DNA from 2 places in the Gracilibacillus xinjiangensis genome. Region 2 is predicted to be linked to the other one. Evidence: riboswitches for the same ligand, from Rfam matches in the RefSeq annotation. Region 2 holds a riboswitch; the other holds the start of a gene.

Region 1 (8,220 bases), 370 kb from region 2:
GGTGCCCGGAAGGTTGTCCAGTAGAAGGTACTCTGGACGTTATTGGCGGGAAATGGAAAGGAGTTATTTTATTTTATTTAATTGATGGAAAAAAGAGATTCAGCCAACTTAGAAAATTAATGCCTGGAGTTACTCAAAGAATGTTGACACTTCAATTAAGGGAACTAGAAGATGATGGTATTATTCAGCGACATGTGTATGCTGAAGTTCCACCAAAAGTAGAATATTCCATGACTGAATTTGGAAGTACTCTCGAGCCTATCATTCTCTTAATGAGGGATTGGGGAGAAAACTATAAAAAGTTCGTTAAAAAGGAAACATCAGAAATGAATTAATGCACTAAATCCCTATATTATAGGCCTTCTCTCTAAATATCTTACTTTTCTTTTATTTTTTCACACAAATTAACATGGGTTGCTAAAAGCATGGATTGTAAACCAGGAGACGAATTTCAGGGAACCAAGCAAGCATACCATCCATGCTCAGACCTACTTGTTAAAATTATTGGGTTATTCCCTTTTCTCTGTAACGATAAATATATATTGCTAATTTTCATGAAGTCCACAAATAATGTTATTAAGTCTTCTCTTTTAATTCTCCCACTTATCTCCCCAATTTTGCATTTCCTCAAAGAGAATCTGTAATTCATATCCTTTCTTAGTTAGTTCATATTCAACATGTGCCGGAACTACAGGATAAATTGTTTTCTTAACAATGCCTTTTTTTTCTAATTTTTTTAAACAGTACGTAAGGGTTTTTGCGCTAATTCCATTAAGGCACTCTAATAATTCACCAAATCTTTTAGATCCATCATTTAAACGAAGGATAACTTTATAGTTCCATTTTCCTCCTATCACTTCTAACACACTGTTAATAGGACATTTGTCTTTCCCCCTAACTGGTTCAAAGATTTCCTTTTCTACACACATAAAGTGCCTCCTTTAAAAATTTATGAAAATAGACAACACACCAGAAAACCATATATCTAATAAACATTAGTTCATCACAAATGTCTAGTTACTCATAAGTAACTAGGTATAACAATTGTAATTATAGTAGAAGAATGTACCTACTTTTCAAAATATTACAATAGAACTATAATAAACATGTATTTTCTAATAAGGAAAAATTTCCAAGAAAGGTGGTGCTGATGAAAAAAACTATTTAAGAGGAGGGATGATCATATTAAAGGGTTTTAAGGAAAAAATAGAATGTGTCGTTACCTTCAAATGTTTGGCCGCATAAGAGATAACGACTAAGAATACGCTTTCTTTCATTCTGTTTAACATCATTCTATTATTTTTGAGATTCATTTGCAAGGTTTTTGCTGTTAGATTTATTTTAAAATATTAGGAGGGTTTTCATGAATACAAAAAAATATGCTTTCAATGGTTTACAAAGTAACTCATTGAAAGCAGGATATTTACAGTTTAACGAGGGTTTATTAAAACGAGCAATTTGTGCCGATCTTTTGGATGCTATGGAAGAACTAAGGATAAAAAAAATAAAAGATTTATCACCCACAGATGAACAGTTCATAAAGAATACTCCATATTCTATTAGTGAATATTGTACACTAAATGATTTTTATATAAGAATTCAAAGTGAATTAAAATCATTAGTACAGGAATTTCCTGAATTAGAGACATTTCAGACGCTTTTTCTCCATGAAATAAATCAAATACTGGAACAAAATCAAGATTCGAAGACTTTATTAAATAACATTTTTCACATCTATTCATTACTTAACCTCCACTTAGAAGCATGGGAAGAAAGACAAAATTCCAGTAAGCTATATATGAAAGATGGCAGATTCTATATACACATAGAACTAGAAGGTGATTTAGATAACATTGAACCGCCAGAGCTAACAAATTCTCAATATTTACATGTAATCAGTAATCTTATTACAGACTTACGGAAGCAAAATCGCTTACCAACTATTGATGAACGAATGGCAATTCGCTTTGCCTATGTACTATTAGAAAAAGGGCATCGTTATAATGGTCCTATTATTCCTTGGGGAAATTCAGGCTTCCGTGATGTTCAAACTTATGCTTCCATTACTGATCCAGGATTAGGACATTTGTATGGAACCTTAAAGTCCAACGATAATTTAAAAGGGGTGATTGTTCACATTGAACACCTGGAAAGAGGTAGTGATCAAGACCGTGAATTAGTTGAGCCGTACCGCATACCCAATTTCAACATTATTGGGAGAGTTAAGTTGAATGTTGGTGGTGATGCACCATCCTCATCATATGTCGGGAGACCATTATTTGAAAGTGATTTTAAACCTTCTGCTGTAAAAACTGTACATACATGGTCTGCAGCATGTTCAGCTATTTTTATGGATGGTTTAACCGAATGCAAATTAGCAATTGAGAGGATGACAGCAACTGAGGCAATACGATTCATGAAATACATGGCGGGTAATGTTCGAAGAGATCCACATACCCAAGCATTAGCGGCAGCTTTCAACATAAACACGCCTATTTTAGATGACCGTGAGAAAACTATAAAAGAAAATAACGGCAAACCGAAGCTAATTACAGATCGCTTTGAAATTGGAATGTTAGGCATTGAAATAGTTAAAGAAGGCGGATTTGATAAAGTTACTTGGGATGGAACAGCTAATACGTATCCAAGTAAGTGTGTAATTGAGCAACTTACCTTCTCCGAAGCACTTACAATGGTTCATAAAGCACATGAAGAAGGTTTACTTACTTATTTTTCTGCTGGATTCAGGTTCAAGCACTTACCTCAAGTCATCTATACAGGTACGGATGGTATCGGATTGGGCGGCGCTCAAATTCTTCGTTACATGGACTCAAATACAGGATTCCATGGGCCTTTTAAAGAAGAGAACATATCTAAAATTATTGATATCAGAGAGAAAGCAACCAAAGATACGAAAGGAAAAGCTGCTATTTTATTAAGTAGATTAGACCGTTTGTATTTTGAAAAGAGCATTACACCTAATGACAACAAGAAACGTCAATTACTCTTTACCCAATTAAAGAACAATGAAGTAGCTGAACTAGCAGAGACTATTCAAAAGTTGGCTCATATTGATGCATTACCTCATGATACTTCACATCCGTTATACAGCTGGGCACAACGCTTGATTTCAGCTAATACTACGTGTATGGCTGCGCAAATTTTCGAAGAAACAAAACAATGGGGAGAATTTCTGGATTCTCTAAGTACTGCTATGGATAACCAAGATTACGAAAAGCTGTCTGAACTTTTGTTCTCCATAGAAAAAGTGGAAAAATCCAATACAGGAGAACTAGTAACTGTTTAATGTAACTTTAAAAGCGGAGGGTTTCCTTAGCGATATACTTACTCTAATCACCATTTTCTCATCATTGTTTTTCCCTTCTTTTCATTTTTATTTAGAAGAAATGAGTGCAGTAATGAATACATTGATGAACAGTAATGAAGAGTAAGCATACGTACTTGATGGAACAGTGAACATGCATTTCCAGAAAATGAAAAGACTATCACTCTGTTGAGCGATAGTCTTCTATTATTTTATCCCCAAATCTCTTTTGATACATCAACAATAAATTTTAATTTCTTCCATTGCTCTTCTTCTGTCAGGATATTTCCATGATGTGTTGATGCAAAGCCACATTGTGGACTTAAGCAAAGTTGATCAAGAGGAATATATTCGGACGCTTCTTTAATTTTTGCTTTTATTGCTTCCTTATCTTCCAGTTCACCTGTTTTAGAAGTCACAGCACCCACAACCACTCTCGCTCCACCTTTTGGAATTTCAGCCAGTGGTTCGAATCCGCCTGATCTTTCATCATCATACTCTAAGAAGAAACCATTTACCTTTTCTTTTGCAAATAAAGTTGGTGCAATTAACTCATAACTGCCCTTAAATGCCCATGATGATTGATAGTTCCCGCGACATAAATGTGTTGTAACAATTAAATCTTCCGGCTTGTCTTCCAGGACACCATTTACCACCCTTAGTGCCAGATCGATATATTGTTCCCGATTATAGATATCTCCTTCAAAACTCATGTCTGGTGAAGAAAGTCCAGCAATATATACATCATCAAATTGTAAATAACGGCAACCTGCATCATAAAATGCTTTCACAGCATCCTTGTATGCTTGAATGATATCTTTAGTGAATTCTTCCATATCGGGATAGAAATCATGGTTTCTTAAATTAGGATAAAAGAATTGGTTTGGACTAGGTATTGTTTGCTTAGCTACAGCCCTGTTGCCAACAATCTCCTTGAAATCTTTAAAGTGTTGAATAAAAGGATGATCTGGATTAAAAGAAATCTTCCCAATGTTTCTAACATTATATGGTTCTGTTTCTAAGTCAGCAAATTGATACCCATGGTCTGGTACATACCCCTCGTAACCATTCAAGTTTTCCATAAAATCAGTATGCCACCACAGCCTTCTAAACTCTCCATCAGTAACAAGCTCTAAACCAGCTTCAATTTGCTTGTCTACAATTCTTTTTACCTCTTCTATTTGAATCTCATTTAACTGATCCTCTGTTATTTTTCCTGCTTTAAAATCAGCTTGTGCTTGCTTTAATCTTTCAGGTCTTAATAAACTTCCTACATGGTCTGCTCGAAATGGTGCTACATTTGTAATTGTTGTCATAATTATCCTACTCTCAATATGTATTTATCTATTCTTATGATAACATGAGAAAATGAGAAAAAACCTCTTCTTACAAATAAGAAGAGGTTGAATGCCGTTTCACTGCTCTTCTTATCTTCAGCAAACGCTACTGGAATTAGCACAGTACAATATGTCTGTTGCTGAGGCTTCAAAGGGCCAGTCCCTCCACCTCTCTGGATAAGAATAGATATGTAATTATTAACTATGGTAATCTAGCAATTGGAAAATGTCAACAATATTATTCGTTTTATCACTTTTTTATCATGTCTGTGCTATATTATTGAAAAGAAGGTGGTGAATCAGGATGTCGTCCATATTGATTGTTGAAGATGAAGAGAAACTTGCAAGAGTATTGGAATTGGAATTAAGTTATGAGGGATATGAAACAGAAACAGCTTTAGATGGACAACATGCTTTTCAGTTATTGCATTCAAATACTTACCAATTGGTATTATTAGATATTATGTTACCAGGAATGAGTGGTCTCGAAGTGTTAAGAAGATTTCGCAAAATAAATAAAGATACACCTATTATTCTATTAACAGCAAGAGACGAAGTGCATGATAAAGTATCAGGTTTAGATCTTGGTGCAAATGATTATGTAACAAAGCCGTTCCAAATCGAAGAACTGCTGGCTAGAATTAGAGTACATTTAAGAACAAATACTAATCAACAACAGGAAACAGACATGCTGCTATTTGATGATCTTCTGATTGATTTGAAATCGAGAAGTGTAAAAAGAGGCACACAGTCAATTGAACTGACACCAAGGGAATATGATTTACTAACATTTTTACTTAAAAATAAAAACCAAGTCTTCCAAAGAGAGCAACTGCTCGATAAAGTTTGGGGATATAACTATGCTGGTGATACAAATGTAGTAGATGTATATATTCGTTATGTCCGAAATAAAATCGACAAACCATTTAATAAGTCTACCATCCAGACGATTCGCGGTGTTGGTTATACTATAAAGGACATAAAGATATGAAACTGGGGACAAAAGTACAGTTATTTTTAAGTATAGGAATGGTAATTGTTGTTGTGTTCGTCAACAGTGTTGTCTATTTTTTATATGAAAGCAGAGTTAGTGAGAACGAGATAGCTCGTGTGAAGGAAGATGCGCTATCCATTATGGAGGCTATTGCTCAGCAAGATGAAATCAATGTAGACAGTTCGCGCCTATTAAAGGCATTCTTACCTGCTAATGGAATGATTCGTATTATTGATGAAACAAACCATCCGATCCATAACTATGCCAAAGACGCAAGCTACCATAATTGGCCAGTTCAATATACCGACAAAGAGATGACAACACTAAACCATTCATCAGATGATATACCATATGTACAGGTAGCCATCCCTGTTATTTGGAATGATGGATCCATTGTTACTCTTCAAGTAAGTGAAGCTTTATATTCCATGAAAGATGCACTCAACAGACTCCAAGTTGTTTTATTGATCACTTCATTATTTATGATCATACCAGCTATTTTAGCAGGCATCATGATCGCTCACTATGTTACTAAACCGATAAAGAGGCTAACAAGGGAGATCAACAGTAATCCAAAGAATGGAAAATGGGAAAAAATATCGATAACAGCAAATGGGAAAGATGAGATTGCTGAAATGCAACTAGCATATAATCAAATGATTGATCGAATTGACGAGAATATGGCTAAACAAGCCCGATTTGTTTCAGATGCGTCTCATGAGTTAAAAACACCACTATCTGTGATAACCAGCTATACAGAGTTACTACAGAGACGAGGTAAAGAAAGAACAGAAATATTTGATGAAGCTGTTGATGCCATTCTTTCAGAAGCTGGTAGAATGAAGCATATAACAGAGCAAATGCTCATGTTGGCAAAGAATGAAACGATCGAGAATGTCCGCTTTGCACCAGTTAATATTACTGATTTGATTCGTGAAGTGGTTCGCTCATTATCTATTGCATACAATCGTGATATCCACTTATATGAGGAATCCCCTTTGTCTCGAATGGTTAGTGCAGACAAGCAAAAACTATACCAGGCAATCTATATATTAGTTGATAATGCCTGTAAATATAGTGATAAAGAAATTAACATCTATTTAGTAGATAAAGAGGAGCATGTGCTTATTTCTGTTCATGACTTTGGTGATGGTTTAAGTGAAAACGATCAAAAACTAGTTTTCGATCGTTTTTATCGAGTAGATAAAGCAAGAAGCAGAAAAGCTGGCGGGAGTGGCTTAGGCTTGGCGATTTGCAAAGCCATAATCGATGCACATGGCGGTTATATTACGATAGACAGTCAACTTAAAAAAGGCTCTACTTTCTCCATCCATATCCCAAAATAAGAAAGATGAGAGGATTTCTCATCCATTTCTCATTTTTCTCTCATGAGGTACTCATTATCGAAGTCTACAATAAAAGTATCGAATAGAAAGGAGTACTTTTCATGAAAAATAAAACATTTTTTATTGTATTAACAAGTTTACTTGTTGTCGGAGGAATTTTAGCAATTCTGCAGTTTTCACCAAATAAAGCAAGTGCTTATTTATCTGAACAAGAGGCTGAGGATAAAGTAAAGAGTCAATTTTCAGGTGAAATCGTTGAAATTGAATTAGAAGAAAATGATAATCGCAGAGTCTATGAAGTGGAGATAAAAGGAACAGAATCACACTATGAACTTGAACTGCATGCTGAAACTGGGGAAATTTTAAAATTAGAGGAAAAGGTCATCGTAAAAGCTGCTTCTGATAATAATGAAACAGATGATGACAGGAAAACTGACCAATCTAACAGTGCACAACAAACCACTTCTACAAAATCAGCAAGTAATTCAAACCATACTGTAAATTCAAATGAGAGTAATGCAGATGACCGCAATGAAACTACTTCAACAAACACAAACCAGGTTGATGACGGTACTAGTAAACAAAGCCAAACAAAAACCACAACGAAAACGTTAATTTCATCTGAGAAAGCGAAGTCGATTGCGTTAGATCAACATAGTGGAACAGTTAAAGAATTGGAGTTAGATGAAGATGACGGTCATATGGTATATGAAATAGAAATCCATACAACAACTAATGAAATTGAGATAGAAATTGATGGATATACTGGTTCTGTTATTTCTGTTTCTAAAGATGATTTAGATGACGATGATGAAGATTAATCCTCCTATCATATAAGACTTGAAATGGAAAAGCAACGCAGCATATTAGTGCGTTGCTTTTTCTGTATTTGCATGCATATGTTCCTTTGCTTCATGCCATGGGACAGAATAACTCTCCCCTTTGGCGCAAAAAACGGATGAAGACCGGTAAATTGGATCCTGATTTTTATCATAAGCTAGCTTCTCCATAACCTCTATTGGATTATGGCACTCATAATAGCCTGCATAACGCAGCTGTAACGAGCCTTTACCTTTTGTAAAGGAAGCGAAGGTTATCGGATAATCCCGAAATGTTGAGACAGGGACTTTACCAGTTAAAATTGCTTTTTCTCCCTCTGTTACCGGGGCATCAAATAAACCGTTAGCCTTCTCAATATCTGCGATTACCCGGCCAATT
Region 2 (8,220 bases):
GAATAGAGTGTACTGCTCCTCCATCCCACTCTATAGAAATTTCACCTAACGCTTGACCATTATTGCCTGTTTGGATCACTGTCACACCATTTATATTGGCTGTGATATAACGGTGCTGATGTCCTGTAATAAGTATGTCGATCCCTTCAACTTCCTGGCAAATCTGATAGCCTTGATTTTCTCCTGTAAGCGCCTCTGTTGGCTCGCCACCATCTGGGTCTCTTTCTAAACCACCATGGTAACAAACAACTAACAGATCTGGTTGTTCCAATTCTTTTACTTTCTTTACCCATTTCTTAGCAGATGTACAAGCATCTTCAAATAGCAGGCCCTTAATATGATTTGGGTCTTCCCAATTAGGAATATAGTGAGTAGTAAGACCGATAAATGCTATTTTCTTCCCTGCTGTTTCTTTGATCAAATATGGTTTACCGAAAAAAGGCTCTTTTGTTTCCTCATCTAAAATATTGGCTGATAACCATGGATACTGAGAATTTTCAATTACCGCTTGAAGATACTCTAATCCATAATTAAATTCATGATTGCCGAATACAGAGAAATCGTAGTTTAACCGGTTTGCTATATGAACTAAAGGACTCGTTTGTTCCTTATGATATTTTGCAAAGTAATATGTAAAAGGACTGCCTTGGATAAAATCGCCATTATCCATGATGATGACATCATTCTGTTCTCTTATCTTTTTCATAATTGTTGCGATTTTTGCTAGACCCATGTTTTCTTCTATCATATTTCTGTAATTTGTTGGTGCAATATATCCATGAATATCACTTGTTATACAAATGGATAGTTTCTGCATGTTATCTCTCCTCTACTAATTCATTCATCTCATTATAACGAAAAACTATTAGCAACAGGAAAAAGTTTACACTATCTTTACTCAGTTTTAACACTTAGTTTTCATTCATTTGTTATATTAAAAGTGTTCCAAATTGAGCAATGCTGCAAAGATTGCTTTCTCACAAAATGATAGCCCCTTTTTCTTGTTTGCCGATGACACGTTTCATCGGCATATTTTTATGTCCTTATTTAGCGACACTCTAATATAATCACTTGAGTGTCAGGCTAAATAGTTTCCTAACCAAGCTGTATGGCTATTATTATTAGCAATTCATACGCACAAAAAAACCACACCTTAATCAGATGTGGTCACCGTTATGATAATTCTGTTATTCGCTCTGATGCAGGTATTCTTGGCAAAGGTTTTTGATCTTTTGCCGGGTAGCCAACTTGCAATAATCCAATGACACGTTCATTTTCCTGTAATCCGATTAAATCTTTTGTTTCATCACAGAATGCTAATTTCCCGGTTTTCCAAAACACACTTAAACCTTCTTCCCATGCTAACAAGCTGAAATTCTGGATTAAACAACTAGTAGAAGCATAGTCTTCCTCAATAAACTTCTCAATTGGATTAATATGATTAATAACAAAAATAATAAAAGGAACATCCATTATTTTTTGATATCCTATCTCACCGATTTTTTCCAACTCTTCTGCTGACACAGTTTTTGCCTTTTCTTTTGCAATCTCGCGATTAATTTCAGCAAGTTTCTTCTTCGTCTCCCCTGTTACAAAAACGAAACGCCAGGGTTCTGTCATTTTATGATTTGGGACCCATACAGCAACATCTAATAGTTCTTTCATCAGATCAACTGATACGGGATCTTCTTTATATACGGAAATGGACCGGCGTTCTTTAATTAACTGCTTTACATTCATTTTCATCCACCTCTATCCCTCAATTGAGAATCATTTTCAATGATATCATAAATTCTTCACCCATACAAGTTCATTTAGCTTAATAGGGAAAATATTCAATAATTTAGAAAAACATCTTGATAATGATTTACTTTTCATGTAATATGTTGACAGCGAAAACTTTATAGCAATCTCTTATCAAGAGAGGTGGAGGGACTGGCCCTACGATACCTCAGCAACCGTCTATCACTAGACAAGGTGCTAAATCCAGCAAGCAAACATGCTTGAAAGATGAGGAACAAGGAATATTCCCATTAAGGGCCTTCATCAATCAAGGATGAAGGCCTTTTTTAATGTACTTACCTATAGAAAGGAGGTGAATAGAATGAAAGATCTTCGTAAACAATTGGAAGAAAATATCCTTATTGCTGATGGGGCGATTGGGACATTACTATACGCACATGGTGTTGATCAATGCTTTGAAGCATTCAACCTATCAAAGCCGAATGAAGTATTGCAAGTTCATCGCTCTTATATAGAAGCAGGTGCTGACATCATCCAGACAAACACATATGGCGCCAACTATATTAAACTGGCTCGTTTTGGCTTGGAAGAACAGGTGCATCAAATTAACGTAAAAGCAGTACAACTCGCTAAGCAAGCTGCAAATGAAAACACATTTGTTTTAGGAACAATTGGCGGGATAAGAGGTGTACAAAAACTAGTTACATCAAAGAAGGAAATCACACGAAGCTTTAAAGAACAGTTATTTACATTGCTTTTAGAAGGCATTGATGGAATCTTACTAGAAACATATTACGATCTTGAAGAATTAAAAACTGCTTTAAAGATTGTTAGAAAAGAGACTGACCTGCCTATCATTACGAATGTTTCGATGCATGAACCAGGTATATTGGAAAATGGAACATTATTAACAGATGCATTTTACCAATTAGAGGAATTAGGTGCAGATGTGGCAGGGATTAATTGCCGCCTGGGGCCTCATCATATGATTGAATCATTAGAGTCTGTTCCATTACTTGAAAAGGCTTATCTGTCAGCATTTCCGAATGCTAGTTTACCAGCATATGAAAACGGAAAGCTGGTATACAGTGAACAAACCGATTATTTCAAGCAATGTGCCAAAAAGTTCCGCGACCAAGGTGTCCGGCTTATTGGCGGTTGCTGTGGCACTACCCCGGAGCATATAAAAGCATTAAAAACAGGCATAAAAGGACTTTTACCGATCACCAATAAAGAAGTAAGAGAAAACCCGCTAATTATTACACAATCAGACCCTCAACTAGAGAATCATCAACCAACCTTACTTGATAAAGTAAAAGAAAGACATACTGTGATTGTGGAATTAGATGCACCTAAGCATTTAGAGATTGATGAATTTCTTGAAGGTGTGAAGCAATTAGATAAAGCTGGTGTCGATGCCATTACTTTAGCAGACAATTCCCTTGCTACACCTAGAATAAGCAACCTTGCGATGGCAATCAAAATGAAAGAACTGAATATTGGCGTAAAACCACTCATTCACTTAACCTGTCGTGATCGCAATTTAATTGGACTGCAAGCACATCTCATGGGACTACATACATTAGATTTCCATGACATATTAGCGATAACAGGTGACCCAACCAGAATTGGCGGTTTCCCTGGTGCATCTTCCGTCTTTGATGTCACATCATTTGAATTAATCCGCCTGATCAAACAATGTAACACAGGATTATCCTTTTCAGGTGCCTCCCTGCGAAAAAAAACAAATTTCCAAGTAGCTGCTGCATTTAACCCAAATGTTGCAAACTTAGAAAAAGCAGTAAAGCGAATGGAAAAGAAAATAGAACATGGTGCTGATTACTTCCTAACCCAACCAATCTTCAACCATGAGCAAATTATCGCTTTATATCGTGAAACAAAGCACTTGAAAACACCTGTTTTCATCGGCATTATGCCATTAGTCTCACATAAAAACGCTGAATTCCTCCATCATGAAGTTCCGGGCATGAAACTTTCTGATGAGGTTCGCGCAAGAATGCAAGCACAAGTCAGCCGCAATGATGCAATACAAGAAGGAATACAAATTGCTAAAGAATTGATCGACACAGCTATTAACTATTTTAATGGAATTTACTTAATTACGCCATTCATGAACTATCAAATTACGACAGAATTAACGAAATATATTATAAAAGTGAAAAACGAAAAGAAAATACTGCATTAAATTTGCGAATATAGGAGTGTGTTCATAATGACAACATATATTAGTTCAAATCTAGGATATCCACGCATTGGGAAAGACAGAGAATGGAAAAAAGCTTTGGAATCTTATTGGAGAAACGAGATAACAGAAGATGAATTAAAGACGGAAACCAAACAATTGCGTCTTGCTAATTTAAAAAAACAACAAGACCTTAACATTGATCTAATTCCTGTCGGAGATTTCTCTTTTTATGACCATGTGCTTGATACGGCATTTTCTTTTGGTCTGATTCCCAAAAGGTTTCAGGAATTAGATGAAAAATCGATTGATACTTATTTCGCAATTGCACGCGGGACAAAAGAAGCAGTTGCAGCTGAGATGACCAAATGGTTTAACACCAATTATCATTACATTGTTCCAGAACTGAATGATGTCACACCAAGGTTAATAGAAAACCGGGCGTTAACTTATTACAATGAAGCAAAAGCAGAATTAGGCATTAACGGGAAACCGGTTCTGGTTGGACCTGTAACTTTTGTAAAGTTATCCAAAGGGTATAGGGATACTAATTTTGAAGCAATCGTTGAGTCTTTCTTACCTCTTTATGAACAGGTTTTAGAAGAACTTGTTGATGCAGGTGCAGACTGGATTCAAATAGATGAACCAATCTTAGGCACAAACCTTTCCGAAAAGGAAATCGCATTGATCGCAAAAGTTTATCAACAATTAACAGCAAGTGTACCGCATGCCAAAATTATTTTACAAACATATTTTGAAACAGTACAACATTACGATGAAGTTGTGAAACTACCTGTTGCAGCAATCGGCTTAGACTTCGTTCACGGTGAACATCTTCATGCAATCAAAAAATGGGGATTCCCTAAAGATAAAATCCTGGCTGCAGGTATAATTAATGGCCGAAATGTATGGCGATCAGATTTAGACGACAAATTAGCACTTATCAATGAAATTCAATCAATTACTAATGCAGAAACGATGATCATCCAGCCATCATGTTCTTTGTTGCATGTACCCGTAACAAAAAAGACGGAAAGGAAAATAGACCAGGTGATCTTAGATGGATTAAGCTTTGCTGATGAGAAACTGGCTGAAATTAATGTTTTAGTCAAAGGTGTTAATCAAGGAGAGACCACCATTGAGCATGAATTAACTGAAAGCAGAATAGCAAGAGTTAAACTTGCTGAATCACCATATCGTCAGAATCACCAAGTTGCCAAAGAACTAGCTCAAATTGGTGATGAAGAAGTTAAACGCTCATTACCTTTCTCTGACAGGATTACATTACAACAAGACCAGTTAAAATTACCATTACTGCCTACAACGACAATAGGAAGCCTGCCACAAACCAGTGAAGTAAAAGGTACGAGAACAAAATGGCGTAAAGGGGAAATTTCTGATCAGGAATATAATAAGTTCATCGAATCTGAAACGAAAAAGTGGATCGAAATACAAGAGGAATTAAGTATTGATGTGTTAGTCCACGGAGAGTTCGAACGTACGGATATGGTAGAATTTTTCGGTGAGAAACTAAATGGATTTGCTGTTACAGAATTCGGCTGGGTCCAGTCTTATGGGTCTCGATGTGTAAAACCACCACTAATTGTTGGTGATGTATCATGGGCTGGACCAATGACAGTAAAAGAAATTGTCTATGCCCAATCCCTTACAGATAAACCTGTCAAAGGAATGCTAACAGGACCTGTGACGATATTGAATTGGTCGTTTGTACATGAGGAATTGCCTCGATTTACGATTCAGGATCAAATTGGCCTTGCATTAGAAAAGGAAGTTATAGCACTGGAAGCAGAAGGTGTAAATATTATCCAAGTTGATGAACCTGCTTTACGGGAAGGTTTACCGCTCGACCAGTTAAAATGGCCAGCATATTTTGATGCGGCAACTAGAGCATTCAGAATTTCTACATCTTCTGTCAAACCTTCCACACAAATTCATACACATATGTGCTATTCAGAGTTCAGTGAAATTTTCGAGGTGATTGATGCATTAGATGCAGATGTGATTTCCATTGAAACATCAAGAAGCCATGGTGAATTAATTGATACATTTGAAGTAAATGACTATGACAAAGAAATTGGTCTAGGAGTATATGATATTCATAGCCCAAGAGTGCCGAGTGTAGAAGAGATCAAGGCAAATATTGATAGAGCTTTACGTACCATTGATGTAAAACAATTCTGGATTAACCCTGATTGCGGACTAAAGACAAGAGGGCAAGAAGAAACTGTTGCAGCGTTACGTAATATGATTGAAGCGGCAAAGAAGGTTCGTGAAGAAGCAGGAGCAAAAGTTAACGGTTAATTGTTATTTTATCCATTAATGGAAGCGATCTTGAACAGGTGTACAATCTGGTTTCACTTTCCTATTATCATCCAGAAAAATTGAAACAAAAACAGCAAAAAGGTTCTGATCACATTTTACGATCGGAACCTTTTGCACATAAAGAATCAAATCAAGTCCTTTTCCAAAAATAAAACAGGGCCGGGACTAAAGGCTTTTTACAAATGGGTAACATCAGATTCTTTTTCCATTTTCTTAATGTCGTAACGTCATTTTTCTCGATTAGCGTGAATTAATTCATTTCTTCTTTAAATAGATGGTGACCCTTTCCCTTGCTTGGACGCTTATGCTTTTTAACTGAAACAATATCATTAGGATTTGTTGGTTTTAATTGGTAGGTGTCATTAAATTTACTGGATATACCAGTAATATTCACCTTGTCTCCATTCTCAAAGTCAAAGTCTTGAAGCGTAAGGCCAGTCCGGTTATCCACACGTACAAGCACTGATTTACTGCCTTTTGTTGCAATAAATTCAAATGTTCCATAACTGTTAACTTCTGTTAATTCTGAAATAGTAACACCTTTCATTATTACTAATTGCCCTTGATTCTTTTCCTTAAGATTTCCTGGATTAACGTTTTTCGGTTTCGGAATAGTATTTTCTCCAATAATCTCCAATGAAGAAATGGTGCTTAATTGCTTTTCCCCATTGTATTCTCCGACCTTTGCCGTAATTCTTACGAAATCTCCCGGTGATACAGTATCATCTCCAAATACATAAATTCCCGCTTTCTTGTCTTGAATATAAAAACCATTTCCACCAAATGCTCCTGGATTTGTTGTAACAGTTCCTTCAATAGTTACTGTCACTCCGTTCGCAGCTTTTCTTGCCTCTGAAATAGTTACTTCCCCTATGTCTTCCCCTTGTTCATCATCTACTGCTGCAATTCGGCCTTCCGGTCCAATGTCAATTGGATTTGCTTCGGAAGTGTTTAAATACTTTATATAATCCACAAAAGCATCTAGGTCAACCGGGCCCATCTCTTCGTTTACCCCAAGCTCTCCAATTGGACGGTATTTATCACCTAAAGATGTTGCCATATAATTATTAACTACTAATGAGTATGTTGCATTTTTATCAATCGGTGTTCCGTCAGGTAAGGTGATTTCTACTACCTTCGCTGTTTCTGTATTCCATTTGTAATGTAAACCAGCTATACTGTAGTCAGGTCCATATATTGGTGAAAGCTGGGCATCTAAAATGGTAAATAAGTCTGCACCCTTTACATCCATTTTTATTAATGTGTTGCCAAATGGCATAACATTATATAAATCTCCCCAAGTCACTTCACCTGCTAGTATGTCATCACGTATTCCTCCACCATTCATCATAGCGAAGTCTGCATCCATTGACCATCGCATTCCATCTGCAATTAAATTGCCTAATCCGTGATCCCCATCATTCGTATAACTACCTGTTAGATCTTGGTCGGTGTAGCCTAATACTTCATTCATTTTTGGTTCGATCAGATCTGTGTATTTCTGTAGTATTGCTGCAACTTCCGTGTCAGGTTCCACTAGACTCTGATCAACCCAAACTATTTCTGCTTCTTTACTGACAATATCACCTGTTTCACGGTCAATTTGTATATCCACATCAGCAAAAGCTTTGCCATATTCATTCGCCTGAACAATTAATTTATCATCGACAATACCATTCACTACTTGATGATTGTGTCCTGCAAAAATAATGTCAACAGCATCATTCACATTTCTTGCAAGATTAGCAGCATCTCCAGTAACCGTTTCGCCATTTTGTTCTGCTGGTAAGTGGGCTAATACAATAATCGCTTCTACGCCTTCTCCTTGAAGAGCCTCTACTGATTCATTTACAGCAGTTACTTCATCCGTAAAATCAATATCTTCAATCCCTGCCGGCATAACCATCCCTGCAGAAGCCTGAGTATTTATA

What was found. Region 2 has a riboswitch for S-adenosylmethionine ahead of ACFOY7_RS06710 (bifunctional homocysteine S-methyltransferase/methylenetetrahydrofolate reductase). Riboswitches for the same ligand answer to the same signal wherever they lie in the genome.
Region 1: it holds a riboswitch for S-adenosylmethionine, as region 2 does, so the genes downstream of both, ACFOY7_RS08335 (5-methyltetrahydropteroyltriglutamate--homocysteine S-methyltransferase) here and ACFOY7_RS06710 (bifunctional homocysteine S-methyltransferase/methylenetetrahydrofolate reductase) in region 2, are expected to answer to the same signal.

The regions. Positions count from the first base shown of each region.
Region 1 covers NZ_JBHSDT010000004.1:897,915-906,134, reverse strand. Annotated here, with positions in the region: gene ACFOY7_RS08350 (winged helix-turn-helix transcriptional regulator) at 1-335, shown strand, start outside; gene ACFOY7_RS08345 (winged helix-turn-helix transcriptional regulator) at 591-929, opposite strand; gene ACFOY7_RS08340 (hypothetical protein) at 1,364-3,307, shown strand; gene ACFOY7_RS08335 (5-methyltetrahydropteroyltriglutamate--homocysteine S-methyltransferase) at 3,538-4,641, opposite strand; SAM riboswitch class I at 4,750-4,846, opposite strand; gene ACFOY7_RS08330 (response regulator transcription factor) at 4,967-5,653, shown strand; gene ACFOY7_RS08325 (sensor histidine kinase) at 5,650-7,002, shown strand; gene ACFOY7_RS08320 (PepSY domain-containing protein) at 7,104-7,823, shown strand; gene ACFOY7_RS08315 (GTP-binding protein) at 7,869-8,220, opposite strand, start outside.
Region 2 covers NZ_JBHSDT010000004.1:524,963-533,182, reverse strand. Annotated here, with positions in the region: gene ACFOY7_RS06720 (bifunctional metallophosphatase/5'-nucleotidase) at 1-817, opposite strand, end outside; gene ACFOY7_RS06715 (nitroreductase family protein) at 1,174-1,740, opposite strand; SAM riboswitch class I at 1,912-2,017, shown strand; gene ACFOY7_RS06710 (bifunctional homocysteine S-methyltransferase/methylenetetrahydrofolate reductase) at 2,105-3,949, shown strand; gene metE (5-methyltetrahydropteroyltriglutamate--homocysteine S-methyltransferase) at 3,977-6,268, shown strand; gene ACFOY7_RS06700 (5'-nucleotidase C-terminal domain-containing protein) at 6,540-8,220, opposite strand, start outside.